3 regions of the Gordonia sp. NPDC003585 genome follow, and region 3 is predicted to be linked to each of the others. Evidence: riboswitches for the same ligand, from Rfam matches in the RefSeq annotation. Region 3 holds a riboswitch; each other region holds the start of a gene.
What was found. A riboswitch is a leader RNA that binds a small molecule or an ion and turns the genes downstream of it on or off. The one in region 3 is predicted to bind cobalamin.
Positions count from the first base shown of each region.

Region 1: another riboswitch for cobalamin. It lies ahead of cobN (cobaltochelatase subunit CobN); the one in region 3 lies ahead of metE (5-methyltetrahydropteroyltriglutamate--homocysteine S-methyltransferase).
Region 2: another riboswitch for cobalamin. It lies ahead of ABZW74_RS04845 (CbtB-domain containing protein); the one in region 3 lies ahead of metE (5-methyltetrahydropteroyltriglutamate--homocysteine S-methyltransferase).

Region 1 covers NZ_JBEXMX010000004.1:33,952-43,768, reverse strand. The annotation lists gene lnt (apolipoprotein N-acyltransferase) at 1-756, opposite strand, end outside; gene ABZW74_RS01745 (amidohydrolase) at 927-2,552, opposite strand; gene ABZW74_RS01740 (FxsA family protein) at 2,589-3,104, opposite strand; gene cobN (cobaltochelatase subunit CobN) at 3,220-6,852, opposite strand; cobalamin riboswitch at 6,904-7,063, opposite strand; gene ABZW74_RS01730 (precorrin-3B synthase) at 7,107-8,288, shown strand; gene ABZW74_RS01725 (precorrin-8X methylmutase) at 8,331-8,954, shown strand; gene ABZW74_RS01720 (precorrin-2 C(20)-methyltransferase) at 8,957-9,817, shown strand, end outside.
Region 2 covers NZ_JBEXMX010000012.1:16,325-26,141, reverse strand. The annotation lists gene glpD (glycerol-3-phosphate dehydrogenase) at 1-1,696, shown strand, start outside; gene ABZW74_RS04865 (pyridoxamine 5'-phosphate oxidase family protein) at 1,783-2,211, shown strand; gene ABZW74_RS04860 (Clp protease N-terminal domain-containing protein) at 2,216-2,935, opposite strand; gene ABZW74_RS04855 (DNA-formamidopyrimidine glycosylase family protein) at 3,202-3,990, opposite strand; gene ABZW74_RS04850 (ATP-dependent helicase) at 3,983-8,599, opposite strand; cobalamin riboswitch at 8,661-8,791, shown strand; gene ABZW74_RS04845 (CbtB-domain containing protein) at 8,828-9,052, shown strand; gene ABZW74_RS04840 (CbtA family protein) at 9,081-9,817, shown strand, end outside.
Region 3 covers NZ_JBEXMX010000046.1:25,396-35,212, forward strand. The annotation lists gene ABZW74_RS14300 (NTP transferase domain-containing protein) at 1-218, opposite strand, end outside; gene ABZW74_RS14305 (solute carrier family 23 protein) at 531-2,534, shown strand; gene uraD (2-oxo-4-hydroxy-4-carboxy-5-ureidoimidazoline decarboxylase) at 2,544-3,074, shown strand; gene uraH (hydroxyisourate hydrolase) at 3,074-3,400, shown strand; gene ABZW74_RS14320 (cold-shock protein) at 3,747-3,953, opposite strand; cobalamin riboswitch at 4,115-4,349, shown strand; gene metE (5-methyltetrahydropteroyltriglutamate--homocysteine S-methyltransferase) at 4,493-6,784, shown strand; gene ABZW74_RS14330 (AraC family transcriptional regulator) at 6,853-7,797, opposite strand; gene ABZW74_RS14335 (flavin reductase family protein) at 7,918-8,484, shown strand; gene ABZW74_RS14340 (4-hydroxyphenylacetate 3-hydroxylase N-terminal domain-containing protein) at 8,556-9,817, shown strand, end outside.

The sequences.
Region 1 (9,817 bases), on a different contig from region 3:
GGTACGCACGTGGTTGTCGAGGACAGCGCGGCGCTGCGCGTTGAACTCCAGCCCGAGCCTGGGCACATTGCCCTGAATCGCCGCGATCTTGGTCGACGACGATGACACGTTCCGGTCGAGAGTGGCCGGGGTCAGCGCGATCGCGGCCATCGGAGCAAGCAGTGCGACGACAACAGCGAACGCCGCCACTCGGATGCCCGGTCCGTCGGTACGGCCGTCGGCGCGATACGCGCGGATCAGCACGGCCACCAGCCACGCCACACCGGATCCGAAGAGCGCCACGGCACCCGACACACCCGGGGCCCCGAACACCGACGCGAGCGGCAGCAGCGGGCCGTCGACCTGGCTGAAGGCCACCCGACCCCAGGGGAACCCGCCGAACGGGAATCCGGATCGCAGCGCCTCCACCAGCAGCCACGATGCCGTGAACCAGATCGGCGGACACGGCAGCCGAGTGGTGAGGACTGCGATCGCACCGAAAAGTGCCTGGTAGACCGCAAGTACGGTGGCCAGGGCCAGCCACGGCAGCGGCCCGACGTACTCACCGATCCACGGCAACAAGGGCACGAAGAAGCCGAGTCCGAACACGAATCCGAGCCACGCGCCGGTACGTACTCGCGGACGGCCGATCGTCAGGACCATGTACAGCAGGGCGATGGAGATCACCGCACAGAACCACCACGATCGCGGCGGGAACGCGCCATACATCAGTACACCGGCAACCGCCGAGAGCACCGTGCGCGCGGCCCAATCCATGCGGGCCGAGGTGGCGTGGTCGTAGTCGTCGGTTGAGTGATCTCGACACGGTGCCTCGCTGCGCTCGGTACCGGCTCGATCAGCGGGAGGGCCAGCTCGATCAGCGGGGGTCGCGGCTCGATCAGCGGGAAGGTCGGCTCGATCAGCGGGGGCGCTCGGTTCGGTGCCGGTCATGTGTCATCCCCGGCGTACAACACCCGTCCACGGTGGACGGTGCGGACGCACTCCGGCAGCCGGGCGCCCGGGGACACGTCAGGGAGTGCGGGTACGCGCGAGCGAGGATCGGTGGACCAGCGCTGCACCCCGGCGTGGGAACCGGCGACCACCAGGTGATCGGCCTCCCAGATGGCGTAGCTTGCCGGTGCACCCGGTTCCAGCGTTCCGGTGAGACCGTCGTTGATGCCACCGGCCCGCCAGCCACCCCGGGTGCACGCAGCAAACGCGCCTCGAGCCGAGATCGCGTTGTGGTCCTGGTGATGGTGGACGGCCGCCCGAATTGTGGACCACGGATCGATCTCCGTCACCGGCGCGTCCGACGAAAATGAAAGCGCGACACCCGTTTTCGCCAGCATCGCAAAATTGTTGAGGCCGGCGGCGCGATCGGGGCCGAGCCGCTGGTCGTACAGGTCACCCGTCCCGCCCCACGCCGCGTCGAAAAGCGGCTGCATGCTGGCGATGACACCGCACCGCGCCAGCACCGCGGCTTGTTCGACCGACACCATCTCGGCGTGCTCGATCCGGTGGGCGCATCGCGCGATCGCTGGGGTCCCCAGTTCGTCGGCGAGGGAATCGAGCGCGTCCACCAGCGTCTGGGTACCGGCGTCGCCGATCACATGGAAACCCGCCTGGATGCCGGCAACGGTGCACGCGGCAAGGTGCGCACGTATCTGTGCGTCATCGAGGTAGCAGTTGCCGACGGCCGACGGATCGTCGGTGTACGGCGCTGAAAGCCACGCGGTGCGCGACCCGATCGCACCGTCGATGAACAGGTCTCCGCCCAGTCCATCCGCGCGGCTGATCGCCGCCAATTCGGCAGCGTGGTCGGCATCGGTCACCGACTGACCCCAATAGCGGCGCACTTGCACCTCATGATCGAGATCGGCGAGCCCGAGGAAGTCGTCGAGCCCGCTGATATCCGGCCCCCCGTTCTCGTGCACGGCCACCACCCCGTGGGCTGCGGCGAGGTCGAGCGCCCGACGCTGCGCGCGGGTACGGGTGTCCGGTGTGATCAGCTGGCGGGCCGCCCCGCGCACGAGGTGGTGGGCGTCGGCGGTCAACGGTTCTTCCGGGTGGAATCCGGGAGCGTCGGCGAGGTCGGGAACGAGCCGTCGCAAAGCTGTGGAGGCGACCGCAGAATGCTCGTCGATCCGGGTGAGATATACCGGCCGATTGCCGACCGCCTCGTCGAGCTCGGACGTGGTGGGGAATCGGCCGTCTGCGCGTTCGGCACCGTCCCACGCCGAGTCGTCCCAACCGAGGCCCCACAGCACTTCGCCCTCGTCGAGACCGGACACGGCCTGGACCACGCGGGCGAGGCAATCGCGTCGATTGACGGCGTCGTTGAGGGTCAGACCCAGCAGCGCGAGGCCCGTGGAGGTGAGATGCACGTGGGAATCGACGAATCCCGGAGCCACAAAGCGCCCGTCGAGTTCGGTGATCTGGGCGTCCGGGTGCAGTGCCCGACCGACGTCGTCACTGCCCACCCAGACCACGACGCCGTCGCTGACCGCCAGCGCGGTCGCGTCGGGCGCGGAAGCGGAGTACACGGCTCCGCCGAGGAGCAGTTCGGTCGCCACGATCGTCAAGTGTGCCCTGCGCCGAGGCGGCGACGGTCAGCGGCCCTGCGGCAGCTGACGGTCAAACCTCTCGTTGGGAAAGCGCTCGTCGGCATAGCTCGCGTCGACGACCGTCCCGTCGATCACGTCGGGACCGGCGTACCTACCACCCGCGTAGACACCGGTCGCGTAGATACCGGCTCGGTCCATCGCGGTGGCGGCACGCCGCGCACCCAGCGCGACGACCGCCGGCCGGGCCAGCTTGCGCAGCGGCGGCGCCAGCATCAGCACGCCGGCGACGGTGGTCACCACCCCGGGCACGATCAGCAGGATGGTCGCGAGGGCGAGCAGTGCGCTGTCGGCCAGCGGTGCGGCGGGATCGACCTCGTTGCGGGTGGCGCGGCGAAGCTCGCCGAACACCTTGCGGCCCTGCCACTGGAGCATGACCAACCCGAGCACAGCGGCGCCCAGGCTGATGAGCACCGCCCAACCGAAGCCGAGTGTCAACGCCATGGCGACGAACGCCGCCAACTCGACGAGGACGTAGAGGAAGAACATGTGACGCAGGCGCATGATGGTCCTGCCTTTCTGCGACTCTGGGGCGTCGGCACGCGGTGTGCCGAGATCCGATCGCATTCGAGTCTCCCCCGGTGAACGAACGACCGCCCGGTTTTGCTCCCGAACGGTGTCAGTCGGCTCCCCGACCCTCGATATCGCCTTCGGTCTGCAGATACACGGCCCGTAGCTGGTCGAGCATCTCGGCGGGCGGTGCGGCCCACATGTCGCGTTCGGCGGCTTCCAGAAGGCGCTCGGCGATGCCGTGCAGCGCCCACGGGTTCGACTGCTGCATGAACTCCTGATTGGTCTCGTCGAGCACGTAGGCCTCGGTCAGCTTCTCGTACATCCAATCGGCGACCACGTCGGTGGTCGCGTCGTATCCGAAGAGGTAGTCGACGGTCGCGGCCATCTCGAACGCCCCCTTGTAACCGTGGCGCTGCATCGCCGATATCCACCGCGGATTGACCACCCGGGCGCGGAACACCCGGCTCGTCTCCTCGGACAGCGTGCGCGTCCGGACCGCGTCCGGGCGGGTGCTGTCGCCGATGTAGGCCTCGGGTGCGGTTCCGGTGAGCGCCCGCACCGTGGCGACCATGCCGCCGTGGTACTGGAAGTAGTCGTCGGAATCGGCGATGTCGTGCTCGCGGGTGTCGGTGTTCTTGGCGGCCACCGCGATGCGTCGGTAGGCCGCTCGCATGTCGTCGACGGCCGGCACGCCCGCGAGATCGCGGCCGTAGGCGTACCCGCCCCACTCGGTGTAGACGCGGGCCAGATCCTCGTCGCTGCGCCAATCGCGCGAGTCGATCAACTGAAGAAGTCCCGCTCCGTACGTACCGGGTTTGGACCCGAACACTCGGGTTACCGCGCGACGGTGGTCGCCGTGATCGGCCATCGAGGCGCGCACGTGGGCGGCGACGAAGTTCTGATCGTCGGGTTCGTCGGCCGCCGCGGCGAGCGCGACCGCGTCGTCGAGCATGGTCACCACGTGCGGGAACGCGTCGCGGAAGAAGCCGGAGATCCGCACGGTCACGTCGATGCGCGGACGACCCAGTTCGTCGAGGCCGATGAGTTCGAGACTGGTGACCCGCCGCGACGCCTCGTCCCACACCGGCATCACCCCGAGCAGCGCAAGGACCTCGGCGACGTCGTCGCCCGAGGTGCGCATCGCGCTCGTCCCCCACACCGACAGGCCCACAGACGCCGGATGGTGACCGTGATCGTTCACGTAGCGTTCGAGCAGCGAGTCGGCCATGGCCCGGCCGGTCTCCCATGCGAGCCGCGACGGGACCGCCTTGGGGTCGACGGAGTAGAAGTTGCGCCCGGTGGGCAGCACGTTGATCAGACCGCGCAGCGGCGATCCGCTCGGTCCGGCCGGGATGAAACCGCCACCCAGGGCGTGCAGAACCCGCGGCACCTCGTCGGTGGTCTGCCGCAGCCGGGGCACCACCTCGTGGGCGGCAAAGCGCAGTACGTCGGCCACGGCCGGCGGATGATCCGCGGACACCAGAGCGACCGTGTCGTCGCTCCAGTCGCCCTTCGCGCAAGCGGCAACCAGCTCGCGTGCCTGCGCCTCGACGGCGTCCACGTCACCGCGCGCGGATGCGCCGTCCTCGGTGAGGCCGAGGGCCTCGCGCAGTCCCGGCAGTGCGCTGGTGCCGCCCCAGAGTTGGCGCGCACGCAGCATGGCCAGCACGAGATCGACCTCGGCGTCGCCCTGCGGGGGCTCGCCGAGCACGTGCAGGCCGTCACGGATCTGGACGTCCTTGATCTCGCACAGCCATCCGTCGACGTGCAGGAGCATGTCGTCGAAGACCTCTTCGTCGGGCCGTTCACTGAGCCCGAGATCGTGATCCATCTTGGCGGCGGTGAGCAGGGTCCAGATCTGCTGGCGGATCGCGGGCAGCTTCGCCGGGTCGAGGGTGGAGATGTTGGCGTGCTCGTCGAGAAGCTGTTCGAGACGGGCGATGTCGCCATAGGACTCGGCGCGTGCCATCGGTGGGATCAGATGATCGACGAGGACGGCGTGGGCGCGCCGCTTGGCCTGGGTGCCCTCGCCCGGGTCGTTCACGAGGAACGGGTAGACGAGCGGCAGATCGCCCAGCGCCGCATCGGTGCCGCATCCGGCCGACATGCCCAGCGTCTTGCCGGGCAACCACTCAAGGTTGCCGTGCTTGCCGACGTGCACGATCGCGTCGGCCGCAAAACCCGCACCCTCGGACTGCGATGCCAGCCAGCGGTAGCTCGCCAGGTAGTGATGCGACGGCGGCAGGTCGGGGTCGTGGTAGATGGCGACCGGGTTCTCGCCGAAGCCGCGCGGCGGCTGAACCATGATCGCGATGTTCCCGAACGTCAGTGCCGCGATCACGATGTCGCCGTCGGCGTTGTGGGAGCGGTCGACGAAGAGGTCGCCGGGAGCTGGCCCCCAATGCTGCTCCATCCCGGCACGCAGTTCTTCTGGCAGGGTGCGATACCAGTCGTGGTAGTCGGCTGCCGACATACGAATCGGGTTGGCGGACAACGCTTCTTCGGTCAGCCAGTCCGGGTCCTGACCGCCCGCCGCGATGATCGCGTGGATCAGGGCGTCCGAATCGTCTTCGGCGAGACCGGGAATCGACGACTCCCCGCGCTCCGGCCCGATGTCGTACCCGGCGTCGCGCAGGGCGGTCAGCAAACGCAGGAGGCTTCGGGGGGTGTCGAGGCCGACGGCGTTGCCGATGCGGGCGTGCTTGGTCGGGTAGGCCGACAACATGATCGCGATGCGACGCTGCGCGGGCACGATGGACCGCAGGCGGGCGTGCGCAACGGCGATACCTGCCACGCGGGCGCAGCGTTCGAGGTCGGGCTGATACCAGGGCAGCCCGTTCTCGTCGAACTCCTTGAAGGAGAACGGCACCGTGATGATGCGGCCGTCGAACTCGGGAACCGCGACCTGGGTGGCCACGTCTAGGGGCGAGAGGCCGTCGTCGTTGTCTGCCCAGTCCGCGCGCGAACCCGTCAGACACAGCCCCTGCAGGATCGGGATGTCCAGCGCGGCAAGACGTTCGATGTTCCAGGCCTCGTCATCACCGCCGGCCGACGCAGTGGCCGGGGTGGCACCGCCTGCCGCGAGGACCGTCACCACGAGCGCGTCGGCGGTACCGAGCAGATCGATGAGATCGTCGGGCGCGGTACGCAGCGACGCGCAGAAGACGGGCAGGGCGTGTGCTCCGCGTTCCTCGATGGCGCCACACAGCGCATCGATGTAGCGGGTGTTGCCCGCGAGGTGTTGCGCGCGGTAATAGAGCACTGCGATCCGCGGGGCGTTCTCGGGCAGATCGGACCGGGCCGAGCGGTCGAGCACCCCCCACGCGGGCGTCTGCTGCGGCGGCTCGAACCCCAGCCCGGTCAGCAGCACGGTATCGGACAGGAAGTTGTGCAGACCCACCATGTTCTCCACCCCGCCGAAGGCGAGATAGTTGTGGGCTTCGGCGACCACACCCGACGGGACCGTCGACTGCGCCATCAGATCAGGGTCCGGTTGTTGCTCTCCCGAACACACCACGAGGGGTTTGCCGGTCGCGGCCACCGCGGCGAGGCCGTCCTCCCAGGCTCGTGTCCCGCCCAGGATGCGCACGACCAGAAGATCGGCGTCTGCGGCCAGGTCCGGGATGTCGTCGGCGAGGATGCGCGACGGATTCGCGCCGGCGATGTCGACCCCGTCCCGTTCGGCAGCCGCGGCGGCGGTGAGCAGATCGGTGTCCGAGGTCGAGAGCAGCAGGATCATCAGATCTCCTCGCCGGGATGTCGCGCCCGGAGCGTGTCGTAACGGTTGTGTCGTGATGCGGTGACCGGGGGCGCAGGTCTGACTTCGGTGCCGCGGAGTCGCTCTCACGACGCAGGGCTACCCGTCACAGTGGCGCGACCGTGCCGGACTCACACCGGCTTCTGTGCTCTCGGTGCATCGAGACTACCGAACCCGCAATCGCGAGCCGACCGGTGTAGAGCAGGGCATGCTGCGCGCGGTCGTACGCTGGACTGGTGAGCCAGCCTGCCGGACGATCCGCCGCCGACCGCTGCCCCGGGGTGTTCAGCACGCACCCGGCCGCCGACGGTCACCTCGCGCGCATCCGGCTCCCCGGCGGAGAGATCACCGGCCCCCAACTCGAGACCCTGGCCCGCGTCGCAACCGAGTGGGGCGACGGCCATCTCGAGCTCACGGCGCGAGCCAATCTGCAGTTGCGCGGCATCACCGATGTCGAGGCCGTCGCCGCCGCTGTCACCGGCGCAGGGCTGGTCCCGAGTGCGTCGCACGAGAAGATCCGGAACATCGAGGCAAGCCCGCTGTCGGGCCGCATCGGCGGTGTCGTAGACGTACGACCGATGATCCGGCTTCTCGACGAGCGGCTGCGAGCCGACGATCGATTCGCGGCGCTGTCCGGGCGATTCCTCTTCGGTCTGGACGACGGTCGCGGCGACATCACCCGACGCTCACCCGATGTCCACGCGGTGGCTCGCGCGAGCACCGACCATCGATCAGCCCGGCCCGGCCCGCTCGCCGACATAGTCGTCGGCGGTGCGACGCTCGGGTCGGCCACCGGGGCGGAATCGATCGTCGACGCGCTCCTCGTGGTCGCCGACGCGATGCTCGAGGTGGCGCCGACCGCGTGGCGGTTCGCCGACCTAGACGCCGCAGATCAGGCCCGCGTCGTCGAACGCGCTGGTAAAGGCCTAGATCCGGTCGGTGATGGCTACCCTCGGCCGGAAACCGAGACCGAACCGATCGTCGGGTGGTTCGAGCAGGACAACGGGATGGTGCTGCTCGGGTCGGTTGTCGAACTCGGCAGGCTGCCGGCCCGATTGGCCGAATTCCTGGCCGCCATCGGCGCTCCGATCATCTTCACGCCCGATCGCGAGATCCTGGTCTGCGACCTCACCGAGGGCGTCGCGGAGACCGTGGTGCGGGTGCTCGCACCGATGGGGCTGACCTTCGACGCGTCGTCGCCGTGGGCAGCGGTCAGCTGCTGTGCGGGAGCACCCGGCTGCAGCAATGGGCTGGCCCCGGTACGCGAGGATCTGCTCGCCCGTGTGGCGTCCGGGCAGGAGGTCACCGAGCGAGAACACTGGGTCGGGTGTGGCCGCGGGTGCGGTTCCCCGGTCACGCCACACCTGCGCGTCGAGGCCGGTCCGGACGGATATCGCACGACCGAACGCGGGCAGTAGCCGTCGAGCCCGGTGCGGGCGGCTCGATACACTGAGCCCACCATGACCGACTACCTGCGTGACGGCGCCGCGATCTATCGACAGTCATTCGCCACCATCCGCGCCGAATCCGACCTCACCGCATTTGCCCCCGACGTCGCCACGGTGGTGGTTCGGATGATCCACGCCTGCGGACAGACCGACCTGCCGGCTGACGTCGTGGCCACCGACGGGGTGGTCGAGGCGGCGCGGGCCGCGCTGGGTTCCGGCGCACCGATCCTCTGCGACGCCTCGATGGTAGCCGCCGGGGTCACCCGCAAGCGCCTGCCCGCCGACAACGACGTGCTGTGTTACCTGGGCGAACCCGGGCTGCCGGAACTCGCCGAACGAATGGGCACAACGAGAACTGCTGCGGCGCTGCAGTTCTGGCTTACACGCCTGGAAGGATCGGTGGTGGCGATCGGCAACGCGCCGACTGCTCTGTTCGCGCTTCTCGATCTGATCGACGACGGCGCACCTCGGCCCGCGGCCATCGTCGGCGCCCCGGTCGGCTTCGTCGGCGCCGCCGAATCGTGTGCGGCCCTAGCGGAACGGACCGATCTGGAATTCATCACGGTCACCGGTCGCCGGGGTGGGTCGGCGATCACGGCCGCCGCCCTCAACGCCCTCGCGTCGGCCCAGGAGTGAGCGTGACCGGCAAACTGTGGGGCGTCGGACTCGGCCCCGGCGACAGCGAACTCGTGACGGTGAAGGCTGCGCGGGTGATCGGCGCGGCCGATGTCATCGCGTATCACTGTGCGCGACATGGCAACAGCATCGCTCGGACGGTGGCGGAACCGTACTTCAGCGATGGTCAGATCGAAGAACGGCTGATGTATCCGGTGACCACCGAGACCACCGACCATCCGGGCGGCTATCAGGGAGCTCTTGACGACTTCTATTCCGCCAGTGCGGATATCCTCGCCGCGCATCTGCGGGAGGGTCGCAGTGTCGCACTGCTCGCCGAAGGCGATCCCCTCTTCTACAGCTCGTACATGCACATGCACAAGCGTCTCGCCGACGAGTTCGATGCCGAGATCGTCCCGGGCGTCACGTCGGTGAGCGCTGCGTCGGCCGCGACGGGCGTCCCGCTGGTGGAAGGCGACGAGACCCTGACGGTGGTGCCGGGTACGGCTGACGCCGACGAGTTGCGTCTGCGCTTCGCCTCGGCCGACGCCATCGTGGTGATGAAACTCGGCCGCAATTTCGAACGCGTCCGACAGGCTCTCGCCTACGCAGGCCGCCTCGACGAGGCGTGGTACGTGGAGCGTGCATCGACCACCGTGGAGCGGGTGGCACCGGCTGCGGAGGTGGATCCGGCGCAGGTGCCGTACTTCTCGATCGTCGTCGTACCCGGTCGCCGCAACAACCCGCGGTATGCCGAGTCTGCGTCGACTGCAGGCGAAGTGGTGGTCGTCGGCCTCGGACCCGGCCGGGAGTCGTGGACCACCCCGCAGGTCCGTGCGGAACTGGCCGCGGCGACCGATCTCGTCGGCTACACCACCTATCTC
Region 2 (9,817 bases), on a different contig from region 3:
GTATCGCCAGGAGGCGTGGCGCAGGCTCGGAGCGGAACAATTCGACATCGTCGTCATCGGTGGTGGTGTCGTCGGTGTGGGTGCGGCGCTCGACGCCGCCACTCGCGGTCTGCGTGTCGCGCTGGTCGAGGCCCGCGACATCGCGTCGGGCACGTCGAGTCGGTCGTCGAAGATGTTCCACGGCGGTCTGCGCTACCTCGAACAGCTGGAATTCGGCCTGGTCCGTGAGGCGCTACGCGAGCGTGAACTGTCGCTGCGGTTACTGGCCCCACACCTGGTCAAGCCGCTGCCGTTCCTGTACCCGTTGACGCAGCGCGTCTGGGAGAGGCCCTATGTCGCGGCGGGCATCTTTCTGTACGACCGCATGGGTGGAGCCAAATCAGTTCCCGGACAACAGCATGTCACTCGGTCCGGTGCTCTGCGAGTGGCTCCGGCGCTCAAACGCGACTCGCTGATCGGTGGTATCCGCTACTACGACACCGTCGTCGACGACGCGCGCCACAGCCTCACGGTGGCGCGCACCGCGGCCAACTACGGTGCGGTCATCCGAACCTCCACCCAGGTGGTCGGATTTCTCCGTGAATCCGACCGTGTGCTCGGTGTTCGTGTCCGAGACACCGAGAACGGCGAGGTCACCGAGGTGCGTGGACACTGCGTGATCAACGCGGCGGGCGTGTGGACCGACGAGGTGCAGGCTCTGTCGAAACAGCGTGGCCACTTCAAGGTGCGCGCCTCCAAGGGGGTACACATCGTGGTGCCGCGCGATCGCATCGTCAGCGAGACCGCGATCATCCTGCGGACCGCCAACTCGGTGCTGTTCGTCATCCCATGGGAGACGCACTGGATCATCGGCACCACCGACACCGACTGGAACCTCGACCTCGCGCACCCGGCCGCAACCCGCGCCGACATCGACTACATCCTCGAGCGGGTCAACCAGGTGCTCGTGACTTCCCTGACGCACGACGACATCGAAGGCGTGTACGCGGGATTGCGACCGCTGCTCGCGGGGGAGGACGACCAGACGTCCAAGCTGTCGCGCGAACATGCCGTTGCCACCGTCGCGCCCGGTCTCTTGTCGATCGCGGGCGGCAAGTACACCACCTACCGGGTGATGGCGGCCGACGCCGTCGACGCATGCAACGACTTCATCCCGACTCGGGTGGCGCCGTCGATCACCGAACGCGTACCCCTCATCGGCGCGGACGGATACTTCGCCCTGATCAACCAGTGCGAACACCTCGGACAGCGATACGGACTGCACCCGTACCGGATTCGCCGACTGCTCAATCGTTACGGCTCACTCATCGACGACGTGCTGTACTACGCGGCCGGCGATCCGTCGTTGCTGCGACCGATCGCGGCCGCACCGCAATACCTGCGGGTCGAGGTGGTGTACGCGGCCATCGACGAAGCGGCGCTGCACCTCGAGGACGTCCTCGCCCGACGCACCCGCATCGCGATCGAGTACTCGCACCGCGGCGTCGGCTGCGCCGAAGAGGTCGCCGAACTGCTGGCGCCCGTGCTCGGGTGGAGTCCCGAGGACATCGCCTTCGAGATCGATACCTACCGCGCTCGCGTCGAGGCCGAAGTCGCTTCGCAGACGCAGCCCGACGACGAGTCGGCCGACGCACTGCGTGCGGCCGCACCGGAGGCACGTGCGGAGATCCTGGAGCCGGTCCCGGTTGACGGCTGATGAATACGGGGCGTTAGGCGGGACCTTGGGCTCTGTGCCCGGTAACCTCGGCGGGTGAACAATGAGATATGGGAGAAAGACAGGTCATGGTGGACAACCCGATCAAGGAATTGACCGTCGATGAGTCGTGGAATCGGCTTTCTCAAGTCGAACTCGGCCGGATCGCACTGAGTTTCGGCGGACTTCCCGACATCTTCCCGATCAACTTCTACGCCGGCGACGGGCGCATCCTGTTCCGCACCGCAGAAGGAACCAAGCTCTACGAGCTGACCGCCAACGAGCATGTCGCCTTCGAAGCCGACAGCCACGACGGCGTCAGTGGCTGGAGTGTCATCGCGAAGGGCACCGCACGTGTCCTGCAGTCTCATCGCGAGATCGAGGCCGCCGACCAGACTCCGTTGAAGCCGTGGATCCCCACGCTCAAGTACAACTACGTGGAGATCGCGGTCGAAGAGATCACCGGTCGGGACTTCACTTTCGGCGAGGAGCCGGAGCGGTACACCTCCGACGGCTGAGTTCTCAGGCCAACTCCGACAACCGATTCAGCACGGCCTCCTCGACGGCGTCGGCACCTGTGCCGGCATCGACGAGGATCGGTCCCACGGTGGGGTCGGCAAAGAGTGCGATCAGCAGATGTTCGGTTCCGACGTAATTGTGGCCGAGGCGCTCGGCGGTTCGGACGGTCTCCTCAAGCACCGTCTTGGCGGCATCGTCATACGGGATGAGCGCTCGCGGTTCGGCCTCGCTTGGCGCGTTGATCGCTGAGAGTTGTTGGGCCACAGCGTCCGTGTCTACGTCGAGGGATCGGAGAGCGGCTACCCCCAGCGACTCGGTTTCGCCCAGAACCCCCCGACCGAGCAGCGCCGTGGTGACGTATTCCGAGCGCTCGGAGGTGGCCAGGTTGTGCGCGTTCACGACGGCATTGCGTGCGCGAGGAGTGAAGCGGGCGAACGGATTCGACGCAGCTTCGGCAGGGGCCGCGGGAGATTGTCCGACGAATCGCTTCTGCGCCGCTTGCTTGCTGACGCCCATGCTCGAGCCGATCGCCGTCCAGGACGCGCCGGTGCGTCGGGCCTGATCGACGAAATGTCCGATCAACGAGTCGGCGAGGTCGCCGAGGTGCTGTGCGGCGATGACAGCCCCGGAGAGTTGTTCGAGCGGATCGGTATGGACGGCACGAATGCCGTCGATGAGGTCGTCGAGCCGGACGTTCGTCAGGGGTTTGTTGTCTGTGGGCATGCGTCAACTCTAGGTTGACGGGCATTGGTCGTCAACCCTGGGTTGACGAGCTGGCAGGGCGGCGCCCCTTGCCGCTGGCTGAACGCGAGCTCACGAGCCTCGAAGCCCTTGGTGAGCTGAGAATGCCGTCTCACCAGGCCCTTCGAGGCTCGCTCCGCTCGCACCTCAGGGAGCGGAAGGGGCATGCTCAGGGGGAGGGCCACCATCTCAGATCGGATGGGGAGCGGGTGGAGGGCAGGGGGCCACGTGGGGAGGGGCGCGTCGGGTCAGCGTTGGCAGGTTGGGCAGAAGTAGATCACCCGGTCGCCGTCGTCGGCGTCGCCGAGACGGTCACGCCGGATCGGGGTAGCGCAGCGTCTGCACAACTGGCCGCGGCGACCGTAGACCCAGGTGCGTGCGTTTGGGGCCGTCTGACCAGTCGTGCTGCGAGCAGTGCGTATCCGGTTGTTCCACAGCAGCCGACGGCACAGGTCGACCATGGCCGGGATGTCGACGTCGGCCACCGGTGTTGTCGGCAGTACGCCGCGCAGAAAGCAGGCCTCGCAACGGTAGACGTTGCCGACACCCGCCATCAGGCGTTGGTCGAGCAGGGCGAGACCGATCGGCGTGGAAGGCTGCGCCTCGATTCGCCGGACGGCTTCGGCGGCATCCCAGTCGTCGGCGAGCAGGTCCGGTCCGAGATAGGCCAGCGCTGCGTCGGGGTCGGCGAGCAGTTCGAGGATGCCGAGTTCGAAGCCGACCGCCTCGGACTTCTGGGTGCGCAGAACAACCCGCGCGTGATGACCCGGCCGACGCCACCGCGTCCCGTGCGGATGCACATGCCAGGCGCCCTCCATCTTGAGGTGCGAGTGAATCGATGGCACCGAAACGCCTTCCGGGTCGACCAGATCGATCAGCAGGTGCTTACCGCGGGAGCGGACAGCGGTGACGGTGTGTCCGGTGTAGTCGACGGTGGCGAGGGTCGGCGTCCGGAACTGGCAATAGGTGAGCACCTGGCCGTCCAATGCACGACGCAGTCTGGCCGCCGCTGCGAAGACGGTGTCGCCCTCAGGCATGGAGTCCGTAGCGGAGTCGGACGCCGCGCGGGGTGGTCGCGAAACCTGCCTCGACGAAGGCTGCGGCGATCTGGGTGCCGAGCACGTTTGCGCCGTCGACCTGGTCGATGGTCAGTCGATTGATCCGACCGGACCGGACCGCGTCGGCGAGAGCGGAGCTCGCCTCGCGCAGCAGATCGGCGTCGGCGGTGAAGGTCAGCACCGTCTTGCCGCCGCGTTCGACGAACAGCGCGGGCTCACCGTCGGCGATCACCACCAGCGCGCCGGGTTTGCGGCCCGGTCGGTGGCCGGAGTCGTCGGCGCCGGTGGCCGGCCAATCCAGAGCAGCCCCATAGGGATTGGCCGGATCGGTGGTGGCCAGCACCACTGTGTGGTGAGTCTTGCGGTCGTCGAGCGCGTGGTGTCGGAGTTCGTCGACGATGGATGGCCGAGCGAACTGGGCGCCGCCGAGCCCGTCGACGTAGTAGCCGCGACGAACGTGGCCGTTGTCCTCGAACACGCTGAGCGCCTTGTAGACCCGAGCGAAACCGCCGGTCACGCCCTCGGCTGCCACCGCGCCACGAGTGACCACTCCGTGGCGGACCAAGAGTTGCTCGCAGACGGCCTGGGTGGCGGTGGTCGGGTCGACGTCGTCGCGGTGGAGGCTGAACCACCGGCCCGTGGTCGACGGTGAACTGGGCCGGGCGCCCGGATGTTCGGCCAGGAACCTGGTCGAGAGTCGTTGTGGCCGAAGCCTCGGCGCGCGGCCTCGTGATCGGTGGGCGGGCGTGCCGCGCGCACCCGCGGATCGCGCCGGCCCGCGGCGGTCGGGCCGCAGCAGCGCACGCACGGCGGAGAAGGAGTCGTTGCCGACCTGGCCCGACCACACCAGATCCCACAGGGCGGTCTCGATGTCGGCGTCCGACGACCCGATCTCCGTGTCGCCACGCACACCATCGGCGAGCTGCGGAAAGCGCAGGGCTCCGCCGGGATTCAGTGCGTCCAGCAACAAACTGTGCGTCGCCGTCAGGTCGATCTCGTCGGCGTCCGCCAGCGTCACGGGGAGCAGGTCGATGGGGTGGAAGGCGATCCAGCCGTCGGCACCGCCGATGCGGCCGTGTCCCGACCACACCACCTCACCCGAGGACAGCAGTTCGTCGAGCATGGCCGGGGTGTAGTCGGCGACCCGGCTCGGCAGGATGAGGGACTCCCACGCCGACGCCGGAAGCTGGTATCCGGCAAGCTGATCGATGACGGTCGCCACGCCGTCGACTCCGCTGAGCCTCTCGTCGGATGCCACGTGATGCCAACTCGACAGGAAGCGGGTCAGCGTGGGCGCGTCGACCGGTGCGATGTCGGCGCGGGTGGCGGCGAGCGATCCGCGCCGGATCTGCCCCAGCACGTCGGCGTGACACCACTGCGTCGTCGATCCCGCGTCGGGGTCGGGCAGGAAATCGCCCTCGATCACCTTGCGCTCACCGGCCAGGCGCACCAGGGTGTCTCGGACCACCGCCGTCGCCATCCCGATACCCTCGGCCGCCTCGGCAACGGTGAACGGACCGTGCGTGCGCGCGAAACGGTGGACCAGGTCGGTGACGGGATCGGGGACCGGCTCGGTGTAGGCGGCCGGAATGCCCAGTGGCGCGGGGATTCCGAGGGCATCACGCAGGCGTGCGGTGTCTTCGACCGCCGCCCACAATGGGAAGCCGCGATGGGTGACCGAGATGATCGGGCCGGCGCGGTGCAGGTCGGCCAGTACGGCAGCGGCGTCGTCACCCTGATATCGGGCGGCCACGTCGTCGGTGGTGAGCGGGCCGAGCCAGCGAAGCAGGTCGACGATGTCCTCGGCGTCGCGCGCCTGCCGAGCCGGATCGAGACGCTGGAGTCGGCGTACGACGTCGGCGATCACCGCGGGGTCGAGCAGCTCGCGCAGATCCACCCGGCCGAGGAGTTGGGCGAGCAGGCTCGTGTCCAACGACAGTGCCGCGGCACGGCGTTCGGCGAGCGGTGCGTCGTCGGAGTACATGAATGCACCGACGTACCCGAACAGCAGCGACGCCGCGAACGGCGATGGCTCGGGGGTCTCGACCTCGACCATCCGCACCCGGCGTCCAGCGATTCCGCGGAGGAGGTCGGTCAGCGCGGGCAGGTCGTACACGTCCTGGAGGCATTCGCGCACCGCTTCCAGCACGATCGGGAAGTCGGGGAATTGTGATGCGACGGAAAGGAGTTGTGCGCTGCGCTGGCGCTGCTGCCACAGCGGCGCGCGTCGGCCAGGATCGCGTCGGGGCAGAAGCAGTGCGCGCGCGGCGCATTCGCGGAACCGGGATGCGAACATCGACGAGTCGGCGAGCGCATCGGTGACCATCTGCTCGATGTCGTCGGGGTCGACGACGAAGACTGAGGCGCCGGGTGGTTCGTCGTCGGTGTCGGGCATCCGCACGATGATGCCGTCGTCGGAGGCGGTGGTCGCACCGTCGAGGCCGAGGGTCTGCTGCAGCCGCGCGGAGATGGCACTCGCCCACGGTGCGTGGACACGTAAACCATAGGGGGAGTGCAGGATCACCCGCCAGTCGCCGAGCTCGTCGCGGAAACGTTCGACGACGAGGGTGCGGTCGGTGGGGAGGTGGCCGGTCGAGTCGCGCTGCTCGGCGATCAGTGCTGCCAGGTTGTCGCGCGCATAGTCGGTGAGGCCGAGTGCATGTGCGTGTTTCTCGAGTTGCTCGGGATCGGCGATGGCGCCGGTGAACTTGCCGATCGCCACGCCGAGTTCGGCGGGCCGTCCGACGGTGTCGCCGACCCAGAACGGCAGGCGGCCGGGCTGTCCGAAGGCCGGCGTGACGAGAACACGGTCGTGGGTGATGTCCTCGATCCGCCAACTCGTGGCGCCCAACGCGAACACGTCCCCGACGCGCGACTCGTAGACCATCTCTTCATCGAGTTCGCCTACGCGGGTGGATTTTTCCCCGACCATGAAGACACCGAAGAGCCCGCGGTCGGGGATGGTTCCGCCGGAGGTGACGGCCAGACGCTGAGCTCCGCGTCGGCCGCTGATGGTGTTCGCGTCGCGATCCCAGGTGACGCGAGGGCGGAGTTCGGCGAACTCGTCGGACGGGAAACGCCCCGAGATCAGGTCCAGAGTCGATACGTACACATCGCGGCTGAGTTCCCGGTACGGCGCGGCGCGGCGGATGACGTCGAACCATTCGTCGACGTCGAGGTCGTCCATTGCCGCGGCGGCGATCGTCTGCTGGGCAAGGACGTCGAGCGGATTCGACGGGACGCGCAGTTGCTCGATGTCGCCGGCGAGCATGCGTTCCACGGCGACCGTGCAGTGCACGAGATCGGTGCGGTGCTTGGGGTAGAGCACGCCCTGGCTGATCTCGCCGACCTGGTGACCCGCCCGGCCGATCCGCTGGAGACCACTCGCGACCGACGGTGGCGATTCCACCTGGATGACCAGATCGACCGCGCCCATGTCGATGCCGAGTTCCAGCGAACTCGTTGCAACCACGCAGCGCAGCCGACCCGACTTCAGGTCGTCCTCGATCTCGGCCCGCTGCTCCTTGCTCACCGAGCCATGGTGGGCGCGGGCCAAGGCGGTGGGTGCGCCGCCGCTGGCGCCGCTCGCCATAACAAGCGCAGGTGCGCCACCGGCTACACCGGGATTTGGCGCATTGGTGACCGGCGTCCCCGAGCGGTCGGCGTGGATCTCGTTGAGCCGAGCGGTGAGTCGTTCGGCGAGGCGCCGGGAGTTGGCGAAAACGATCGTTGCGCGGTTGCTTTCGATGGCGTCGACGATCGAGGCCTCCACATGCGGCCAGAGGGAGCCGGCGGTCGGGGAGAAGGCGTCGTCGAGGTCGTCGTCGGGTGCATCGGCGGGCGGCGGGATGTTCGCCATGTCCGGCACAGGCACGTCGACGCGCAGATCGAAGGTCTTCGCGGCGGGCGGTCGGACGACGCGGCAGGGACGGGAGCCGGCCAGGAACTGCGCGACCAACTCTGGCGGTCGGACGGTCGCCGACAACCCGATCCGCTGTGCCGGCTCGTCGAGCAGCTCGTCAAGTCGTTCAAGGGAGACCGCGAGATGGGTGCCGCGCTTGGTGCCGGCGACGGCGTGCACCTCGTCGACGATGACGGCGTCGACGTTGCGGAGAGTGTCGCGGACCGACGAGGTGAGGATCAGATACAGCGACTCGGGGGTGGTGATGAGGATGTCCGGTGGCTGCCGGGCAAGGAGCCGGCGCTGATTGGCCGGCGTGTCCCCCGAGCGCAGGCCGACGGTGATGTTCGGTTCGGGAAGGCCGAGCTCCTGGGCCGCACGCGTGATCCCGGTCAGGGGGGCGCGCAGGTTGCGCTCCACGTCGACCGCAAGTGCTTTGAGTGGCGAGATGTAGAGGACGCGGGTGCCGTGCGCGCGGTCGGGTTCGGCGGCCAGACGGTCGAGCGCCCACAGGAACGCCGACAGCGTCTTGCCAGACCCGGTAGGCGCGATGACCAGTGTGTTCTCACCGTCGGCGATGGAGTTCCATGCCCCGGTCTGAGCAGCAGTGGGCTCCGGGAAGGCGCCACTGAACCACCGCCGCGTCGGGGCGGTGAAGCGCTGCAGTACAGACGCGGTTCGGGCCACCTCGCCATCATCCCCTACGGCTGTGACAACTCCGTGGCGCGAGCGCGAGCAGGCCGAGCCGGTCAGGGTATAAGGTCAGCACACGCCAGTGCGGGGAATCCGGTGCAAGTCCGGAACGGTCGCGCCGCTGTGAACGACGGTCAACTGAGAATCGACGTGAGTCAGAGTGCCGCGCTGGTAACCGGTTCAAACGAACTGCCGACGCGTGATCGGCGAAAGGACAGGCAGATGACTGCTTCCACCAAGGCGGCACCCGCATCTCGGGCGCTCGCGGTACCCAATCTCTCCGTCGCCAGCGCGGCACTGTGGCTCAGCCTCACCGTGCTGCTGGCGTCGATGGCCTACTACTTCCTGGGCTACGACCAGGGCGCGGTGTCGGTGTTCGGTTCCGACACCCACATCCACGAGTTCGTCCACGACGCCCGCCACTTCCTCGGCTTCCCCTGCCACTGAGCGAATCTGAGCCAGGAGACAAATAAACATGGAGAAGAAGTTCATCGGCGCCGGCCTGTTCTCAGGCCTGATCGCCGGAATTCTGTCGTATCTGTTCGCCCGACTGTTCATCGAACCGCAGGTCGCCAAGGCCATCGACTACGAGGATCTGCGTTCGGGCGCCGAGGAGGAACTCGAGATCGCGGCGGGCGGACACGTCCACGGTGAGGGTGGCGAGGTGTTCACCCGCGCCATGCAGCAGAACCTCGGTGCCGGAGTCGGCACGCTGGTGTTCGCGTTGTGCATGGGCGCGTTCTTCGCAGTCGCGTTCACCGTGCTGTGGACCTATGTCGGACGGCGTTACCCTGCGACCGATCCGCGGTGGCTCGCCGGCGCACTCGGGGTGATCGGGTTCGTGTCTTTCTTCGCGGTTCCGTTCTTCGCGTACCCGGCGAATCCGCCGGCGGTCGGCGACGACGACACCATCGGCGCGCGCTCGGGTGCATTCCTGACCATCACGTTGATCTCGGTGGGCGCGGCGATTGCGGCCGTCGTGTTCGCGTTCTGGTTGCGCCCCCGCATCGGCGGGCTCGTCTCGGCCATCGTGAGCGTGGTGGGGTACCTGGCGGTGATCACCGTCGCGGTGACTCTGCTGCCGGAGTTCCACGAGGTGCCCAAGGAGTTGCGCAACGACCAGGGCGTGATCGTCGCCCCCGGGTTCCCCGGTGACGTCATCGGCGACTTCCGGGTGTACGTGATCGCCAACCAGGTGATCCTGTGGACCGT
Region 3 (9,817 bases):
CCGGCCAGTCCGGACTCATTGCGTGCGGCGCGAAGCACAGCAGCGACCGTCGACCCCATTCCATCCGACCAGTCGGGGACGACGATCGCCGATGCTCCCGCCGGCGCCGACACCACTGCGGCACCCATGGCGACCATCACCTCCGGGCACCCTCCGTCCCGCAGCGCGGAGACCGCGATTGTCAGCCATTCCCCTTGGTGAGCAAGTATTTTCGGCATTCCGTATCGAGTGCCGGCACCGGCGGCGAGCACCACACCCAGCACGTTTCCGGAGCGTCCGACAGGTCCGCCGACCTCCACGTCACTCTCGCCCACAGCCGCCTCCGATCACCGCTGATCGATGTCCGATCCGCACCTTTTACCCGGTCGCAATATACGATCCGCCACCCAGCGAGGTTCGCACACCGGGTCCACTATTTAGCTGCCGGTCGATGATCGCGATGTTCGCTCCTGCGTGCCCGGTGGCAGGGCGAACTCGCCTGCCACACCCCAGACGCCGCAACCCCCAAACGCACGACCCAGGAGAACATCATGGCGACGGATGCAATACCAGCAGCCACCCCCAAGAAGCCGAAGAAGCGCATCCATCCCGTCGACCAGGTGCCGCCGTTCGGCAAGATGGTCGCCCTCGGCGCCCAGCACGTCGTCGCCTTCTATGCGGGCGCCGTCCTCGTCCCGCTGCTCATCGCGCGCGCCATCAATCTCGACGACGAAGCGCTGACCATGCTGATCACCGCCGACCTCTTCACCTGCGGCATCGCATCGCTGCTGCAGGCGGTCGGCTTCTGGAAGATCGGCGTCCGCCTACCCCTGCTGCAGGGCATCACCTTCGCGACTCTGGCTCCGGTCATCAAAATCGCCAACGACAACGCCGGCACCGGCGAGCACGCGGCTCGCGTCGGCCTGCAGACCGTCTACGGCGCCGTCATCGCGGCCGGTGTGTTCACCTTCCTGATCGCGCCGTTCTTTGCCAAACTGATCCGATTCCTGCCCGCGGTCGTGACCGGCACGCTGATCACCATCATCGGTATCTGCCTGTTGCCGATCGGCGCGGGCGACGCGGTGACCGACCCCGCGACGCACGACCACGACCCCGCCAATCCGCGCTGGATCATGTACGCACTGGGGACGATTCTGCTGATCGTGTTGATGCAGCGGTTCTTCCGCGGGTTCATGGCCACCATCGCCGTTCTGGTCGGCCTCGCGACCGGCACCTTCGTCGCGTGGCTGCTCGGTGACGCCAGTTTCAGCAGCGTCGGCGAAGCGAGTTGGTTGGGCTTCACCCCGCCGTTCGCCTTCGGCTGGCCACGCTTCGACATCGTCGCGATCGTGTCGCTCATCGTGGTGCTGCTCGTGGTCATCGTCGAATCGACGGGTTCGGTCTTCGCCACCGGCGAGATCGTCGGCAAGCGCATCAAGAAGGAAGACGTCGCGGCGACCGTTCGCGCCGACGGCCTGGCCACCGTGATCGGCGGATCGTTCAACTCGTTCCCCTACACCGCGTTCTCCGAGAACGTCGGACTGGTGCGTCTGACCGGCGTCAAGAGCCGCTGGGTCGTCGCCTGCGCCGGAGTCATCATGATCATCCTCGGTGTGCTGCCCAAGCTGGCCAAGGTCGTCGAGTCCATTCCCGCACCGGTTCTCGGCGGCGCGGCGCTGATCATGTTCGCGACGGTCGCGATCGTCGGCATCCAGACCCTGACAACCGTCGACTTCACCGACCACCGCAACCTGATCATCTCGGCGACGTCGCTGGCCATCGCCCTCTACGTCGAGCACTCGCAGTCCTCGCCCCCCACCACCGTGATGGCCAAGGACGGCACCCCGATCGAGGTGCCCGCACTGCCCGGCGTGGACCAGGCGATGCCCAACATCTTCCTACAGATACCCTTCTCCACCGGCATCACCATGGGCGCGATCAGCGCAATCCTGTTGAACCTCTTGTTCTTCCACATCGGACGCAAGGGCCCGGCGGTTGCCGGCGGCGGTGCGATCACCCTGGACGAGGTCAACGCGATGTCGATCGAGCAGTTCCGCGCGACCTTCGGTGGCGTGGTGCAGAACGTCGACTGGGTGCTCGACCGCGCCTTCGAACAGCGGCCGTTCGAGGATGTCCACGATCTGCGCAGCGCGTTCCAGGAAGCGATGCTCACCGGCAGCGACGACCAGCACATGCAGCTCATCCAGGCCTTCCCCGACCTCGGCGCCGAGGACGAGGACACCGGCGAGCTCATCGCGGTCGACCACAAGGGTCTCTCGCACCTGGAGGAAACCGAACACGAGAACGTGGTGAACCTCGCGTCGGCCTACCGCGAGCACTTCGGGTTCCCGCTGGTGATCTGTGCCCGCGAGACCGAACGCTACGACCGCGTGCTGCGCAACGGCTGGGCACGCATGGACAACTCCGAGACGTCGGAGAAGTCCTTTGCGCTCATCGAGATCGCGAAGATCGCCAACTACCGCTTCGATGATCTCGTCGCCGACGCCAATCCGATCACCTCGGCCCGATTCAGCCGCCAGCCCGAACTCTCTTAGGGTAGGGGTATGCGACGGGTGGATTGGCGTGGGCTCGAGAGTTTCAACGAGCTCAGCGAACGGCAGGCGATCAGCACGCTCTACGAGTGCTGCAGCTCGTCGATCTGGGCCCTTCGGGTTGCCCGGGCACGTCCGTTCGCCGACGAGGAAGCACTGCTCGAGTACGCGGATCTGATTCTCGCCGAGCTGACCGACGCCGACCTCGACGAGGCGTTGTCGGGCCATCCCCGCATCGGGGACCGGCCCGACAACCCGTCGTCGCAGCGTGAACAAAGCGGGGTATCGGGCGCCGACCCGGCCGTGCTGACCGAGCTGAAGGATCTGAACAAGGCCTACGACGACAAGTTCGGCCACGTCTACCTGGTGTTCGCCAACGGACGCCCGGCCGACGAACTACTCGCGATCCTCAAGGAACGCATCCGCAACGACGCCGACACCGAACGACGCGTGCTGCGCATGGAGCTCGCGAAGATCAACCGCAGCAGGCTGATTCGGATGCTGGCACCGGCCGGACAATTCGCCGACGAGAAGGCGGGCTGATGACCGGGTTGTCCACGCACGTCCTCGACGCGGTGTCCGGCTCTCCGGCGGTCGGGGTGGCGGTCGCCCTGCAGGACGCGAGCGGTACCGAGTTGGCCTCGGGCAGTACGGATTCCGACGGACGTATCGGTCAGGTCAACACCGATCCGCTGGTGCCGGGGATCTACCACCTCGTCTTCGACACCGGAGAATGGTTCGCCGACAACGACATCAACGGCTTCTATCCGGAGATCGACATCTGCTTCGAAGTAGACGATCCCGACCGGCACTACCATGTGCCGGTTCTACTCAGCCCGTACTCGTACTCGACGTATCGGGGTAGTTGATCTCCCGCTCGACCTTGAGGTGCCCCACTTCCGCTCCCTGAGGTGCCACACTCCCGCTCCACCTTGAGGTGCCCCAACTTCCGCTCCCTGAGGTGCGAGGAGCGCAAGCCGCCGGGCTGAGGAGCCCCATTGCGAGGTACGAGCATGGAGCGTCTCGAAGTCGACGAGCCTCGAAGGGCCTGGTGAGATGACGTCGCCAGGCCTTCGAGGCTCCTCGCAAGGGCTCGTCGCACCTAGCTCAGGCAGCGGAGGAGGGTTCGCACCTGGCCTGCGGTAGGGGATAGAGACGCCACAACAACAGCGACGCCGCCCGGAAAATCCGGACGGCGTCGCTGTTAAGTCGGTGTCAGAGCTTGGTGACCGAGGTCGCCTGGGGACCCTTGGGACCCTGCTCCACCTCGAACTCGACGCGCTCTGCCTCGTCGAGGCTGCGGTATCCGCCGCCCTGGATGGCCGAGTAGTGAACAAAGACGTCACCATCGGTGCTGTTGTCGGGAGCGATGAAGCCGAAGCCCTTTTCGCTGTTGAACCACTTGACGGTTCCTTGAGCCATGATGCTGTGTACTTCTCTCTTTATGCAGACGTGCCTCAATTGAGGCGCGCCGATACATCTTGCCACACTGCGGGCCACCAAGGTGAATCGTGTCCACACCGCCCTGTTGTCGAGGCACTGCGGGACGGTAGCCTGACACACGCAACTGGTTCGCCGACCGGGTTGACTATGGAGCCCCTGCTCCCGCGTTCGGCGTCGAACCTGTCCCACACGGGACGGGTGAGAGGGAATCCGGTGAGAATCCGGAACTGTCCCGCAGCGGTATGTCGGAACGACCGCCGTCACAAGCACTGGACCACGGGTCTGGGAAGCGACGGCCAGTAGGACCGCGCAGCAGAGACCTTCTGCCGCGCCCGCCGACGAGTCCGAAGACCTGCCAGCGGTACCGGACGCGCCGCGTCCGGTGGCTCACCGCCTCGTGGAATGGGCGCTGGTCGAAGAAGACGAATCGTGCTGTGGCAGTGCCGTGCGCGATGGGGCTTGTCGACCCTCCCTGCCGGCGGCGGACCATCCACATCGTTTGCAGGAGAAGCATTTCCATGTCAACCTCTGGGAAATCACCGGCTCGCCGGTTCACCACAACTGTCCTGGGTACACCCCGGATCGGGGCCCGTCGGGAGCTCAAGCGCGCTGTCGAGGGCTACTGGGCCGGACGCGTCTCGGCCACCGACCTCGACAAGGTCGCCGCCGATCTTCGTCGTCAGACCTGGCAGGAACTCGCCGACGCCGGGCTGGACTCGATCCCGGTCAACTCGTTCTCGTACTACGACCAGATGCTCGACACCGCCGCCATGCTCGACGCACTGCCGCCGCGCGTGGCCGGCATCGACGATCCGCTCGACCGCTACTTCGCCGCCGCACGCGGCAACGCCGACGTCACTCCGCTGGAGATGACCAAGTGGTTCGACACCAACTACCACTACCTGGTGCCGGAGATCTCCGACTCGACGACGTTCCGGTTGCGCCCCGAGAAGGTTCTCGCCGAGATCGCGCAGGCCCACGGCCTGGGCGTCGCTGCCCGGCCGGTGATCATCGGACCGGTCACGTTCCTTGCGCTGGCCAAGGCGGTCGACGGCGCCGCTCACCCGATCACACGCATCGACGACGTGCTGCCCGCCTACTTCGAGCTCCTCGACCATTTGGTCGACGCCGGCGTCGAATGGGTGCAGTTCGACGAGCCCGCGCTGGTCACCGACGCCGTCGAGGGCCTGCCGCAACTCGCCGGTGCTGTATACCAACGCCTCGCCGGGGTCTCGCGCCGGCCGGCGATCCTCGTCGCCACCTACTTCGGCGACCCGGGCAGCGCGCTCGGCGAACTCGCCCGCACCGGTGTCGAGGGCATCGCCGTCGATCTCGTGGAGGGCAGCGTCGACTCCGTCGCCGCCGTCCCCGAGCTCGCCGACAAGCTGGTCGTCGCAGGTGTCGTCAACGGGCGCAACATCTGGCGCACCGACCTGGACAAGGCCCTGGGAACCCTCGGTTCCATCCTCGGGTCGGTCGGCAACCTTGCGGTCTCCACGTCGTGCTCCACGCTGCACGTGCCCTACACCCTCGACGCCGAGGACACGCTCGACGACAACCTCCGCGGTTGGCTGGCCTTCGCGTCGGAGAAGTATCGCGAGGTCGCGGCGCTGGCTCACGCCCTGCGCGACGGTCGCGACAGCGAGGCAGCAGCGTTCGACGAGAGCCGGCGCGCGCTGGCCACCCGTGAGACCGATGACCGGCTGCACGACCCGGCGGTCCGCGCCCGGCTGGAGGCCGTGACGTCGGCCGACATCACCCGCGGTGAGGCCGCCGCCCGGCTGGAGCAGCAGTACGAGCAGCTGGGTCTGCCTCCGCTGCCCACCACCACGATCGGCTCCTACCCGCAGACCTCGGCCATCCGACTGGCTCGGGCCGCGCTGCGCAAGGGCGAGATCGATGAGGCGGAGTACGAACGCCGCATGCAGGCCGAGGTGGCCGATGTGGTTGCACTGCAGGAGAAGATTGGTCTCGACGTGCTGGTGCACGGCGAACCCGAGCGCAACGACATGGTGCAGTACTTCGCCGAGCAGCTCGACGGATTCTTCGCCACCCAGAACGGCTGGGTGCAGTCGTACGGCACCCGCTGCGTGCGTCCGCCGATCCTGTACGGCGATGTCCGCCGTCCGACGCCGATGACCGTCGACTGGATCACCTACGCGCAGTCGCTGACCGCCAAGCCGGTCAAGGGCATGCTCACCGGGCCGGTCACCATCCTGGCGTGGTCGTTCGTCCGCGACGATCAGCCGCTATCGGAGTCGGCGAATCAGATCGCGTTCGCGATTCGCGACGAGACCGTCGACCTCGAGAAGGCAGGCGTCGGCATCATCCAGGTCGACGAGCCCGCGCTGCGCGAGCTGCTGCCGCTGCGTGACGCCGACAAGCCCGCCTACCTGGACTGGGCCGTCACCGCGTTCCGACTGTCCACGTCGGGTGTCGCTGACACCACCCAGGTGCACACCCACCTGTGCTACTCGGAGTTCGGCGAGGTCATCGGGGCGATCGCGGCCCTCGACGCCGACGTCACCTCGATCGAGGCGGCCCGCTCGCACATGGAGGTGCTCGACGACCTCAACAAGGTCGGCTTCTCCAATGCGGTCGGACCGGGTGTCTATGACATCCACTCGCCGCGCGTGCCCGCCACCGGCGAGATCGAGGAGTCGCTGGCGGCCGCGTTGAAGGCGGTCGACGCTCGCCGCCTGTGGGTCAACCCGGACTGCGGGCTCAAGACCCGCGGCAACGAAGAAGTGATCGAGTCGCTCACCAACATGGTCGCCGCCGCGCAGACCATGCGCGAGCAGCTGGTCTGATACATACACCTGGAACTACCACGTACACAAGGGATCTCGTGTGTACGTGGTAGTTCTGTGTGTGCACCTCACCGATCGCGCAGGACCTGCGACGGCGCCACCCCGTACTTGCGCCGGAAGGCCGCCGCGAACCGTCCGGTGTGGGTGAATCCCCACCGCATCGCCACGTCCGTCACCGACGACTCAACGCCGGACGCCAGGTCGTCGTGAACCGCGGCGAGTCGGATCTCGACGAGGCATTCACGCGGAGTGCGGCCCACGTAGTCCCGGAATCCTTCCTGCAGGCGGCGCACACTGACGCCCGCGATCTCGGCCATGTCTGCCGCCGCCCACGGTCGGGACGGATCCGCGCGGAGGGCGTCGAGTACTCGTGTGACGATGCGCGGTTGCAGGGTCTTGTGGTCCGAAGGATCGTCGGTGAGCGTGGCGAGTAGAAATGCGTCCGTCAGTGAAGCGGCGAGTTGTTGTGCCACCAGTGGATTGGCCAGCAGCGGGTCGTCGTCGGGCTGACCCGCGATCGACTGGACGAGCCGAAACCAGCTCGCGCCTTCGGGCGAGTGCAGATCAAGCTGGTCGGGCAGACGCGCATCGGGTCCACCTGTCACGCGACAGACCTCGTGCTGCAGGAAATCGCGGTCGATCTTGACCCCGAGAATGGTGCACGTGCTCGACCAGCGGGTGATCTCCGCCGGAGTGTCGGGCGGATTGATCGTCGCCGAGCCGCTGGTCGAGACCACCGTGCTCCCGGCGACGCTGGTCTCGAGCACCCCGTCGAGGGGAACATTGATCCCGTACGCGCCGGGATGGTCCGATGCGATCGCGACTTCCGCGCCCCAACCGATCCGCGCGATTCTCAGGGGCCCGACGACGGTCACCGCGACGTCGGCGTCGATCGCCGTGCTGCCCGCCTCCCGAGGACTCAGTTCGTGTGGAAAGTACGCGTCGGACACCGCCGCCGAGGCCGCTTCCCACTCCGCATCACCCGGAATCCGAAGCCGCTCGACTTGGCTCATGACAACTCCTCACGACCTCACCGCGTATTCCGGATCCCCATCGCGTTCGGCGGATCGAAGACTGGCTGTGGTCGATTTATGTTCTACCTCACATTCTGCCTCATCGAAAGGAGAGGTCACATGGAACGCAAGACGCTACAGAATGTCTTCGGCCAGTTCGCCAGCGGCGTCACGGTCATCACCTGCGCGAACGCCGACGGCGAACCCCACGGCGCAACAGTGACAGCGTTCACCGCCGTCTCACTGGAACCACGCCTGTGCCAAGTCACGCTCACCCGAAAATCCAAGGCGTGCAGCTACTTAGAAGACAAGCCGTTCGCGGTGAACATCCTTGCCGCCGATCAGCTCGACATCGCGATGCATTTCGCCGGCCGACCTGCCACCCCCGGTCCGGTATGGGCACAGGGGCCGACGGCACCGATTCTCTGCGACGCCGCAGCCACCATCAGTTGCGTCCCGTGGCGCAGCTACGACGGCGGCGACCACCTCATCTTCATCGGCGAGATCGTCGACGCCGAGTCCACCGGAAAATCACCACTTCTCTACTACCGCAGCACTTTCCACGATCTCGGGGAACCCACGGTCAACTCGCTGTGGACCCTGTGTGCCGACGATCCGCACTCCGGGTGGTTCGACTCGACGACCGACTTCACCCCGTTCCAGCGCACCCTCGACCAGCCTGCCTGACCACAAAACCGTTCCATACGAACGCGATTCATCGACAGTCACGATCAATCGATCAGAAAGAGGTATCAATCATGACGACCATCGAGCGCCCCACCGAGACACCACAGAACGGGGCCCCACAGACCAACCCGGCCGCCGACGCGGAGGCCAACAAGAAGCAGAACTTCGCTTCACGCCCCATGACCGGCGACGAGTACATCGAGTCCCTGCGCGACGGTCGTGAGATCTGGCTGCACGGCGAGCGGGTCAAGGATGTCACCACCCATCCCGCCTTCCGCAATCCGATCCGGATGACCGCACGGCTCTACGACTCGATGCACGACCCGGAGACCAAGGACAAGGTGACCGCACCCACCGATACCGGCAACGGCGGCGTCACCATGCCGTTCTTCAAGGCGTCGACCAGTTCGGAAGACCTCATCAAGGAGCGCGACGCCATTGCCGAGTGGGCGCGCATGACCTACGGCTGGATGGGCCGCTCCCCCGACTACAAGGCCAGCTTCCTCGGGACGCTGCACGCCAACAAGGACCTCTACGCACCGTTCGAGGCCAACGCGGAACGCTGGTACCGCGAATCGCAGGAGAAGGTCCTCTACTGGAATCACGCCATCATCAATCCGCCGGTGGACCGTCAACTCCCGCCCGACGAGGTGGGTGACGTGTTCATGAAGGTCGAGAAGGAAACCGACGCCGGCCTCATCGTCTCCGGCGCCAAGGTCGTCGCCACCGGATCGGCGATCACCAACTACAACTTCATCGCCCACTACGGCCTGCCGATCAAGAAGAAGGAGTTCGCCCTCATCTGCACGGTGCCGATGGACGCTCCCGGCATCAAGCTGATCTGCCGCAGCTCCTACACACAGCAGGCCGCGGTGATGGGCAGCCCGTTCGACTATCCGCTGTCGAGCCGGATGGACGAGAACGACACCATCTTCGTCTTCGACAAGGTTCTGGTGCCGTGGGAGAACGTCTTCATGTATGGCGACGTCGACCGCATCAACGCCTTCTTCCCGCAGTCGGGCTTCTTGCCGCGCTTCACCTTCCAAGGCTGCACCCGCCTTGCCGTGAAGCTCGACTTCATCGCCGGGCTCCTGATGAAAGCACTCGACTGCACCGGCTCGGGCGGCTTCCGTGGCGTCCAGACGCGCGTCGGCGAGGTCATCGGGTGGCGCAACCTGTTCTGGACGCTCACAGACGCGATGGCACACAACCCGGAGCCATGGATCGGCGACACCGTGATCCCGCGTCTCGAATACGGGCTCACCTACCGAATGTTCATGATGCAGGGCTACCCGCGCATCAAGGAGATCATCGAGCAGGACGTCGCGTCGGG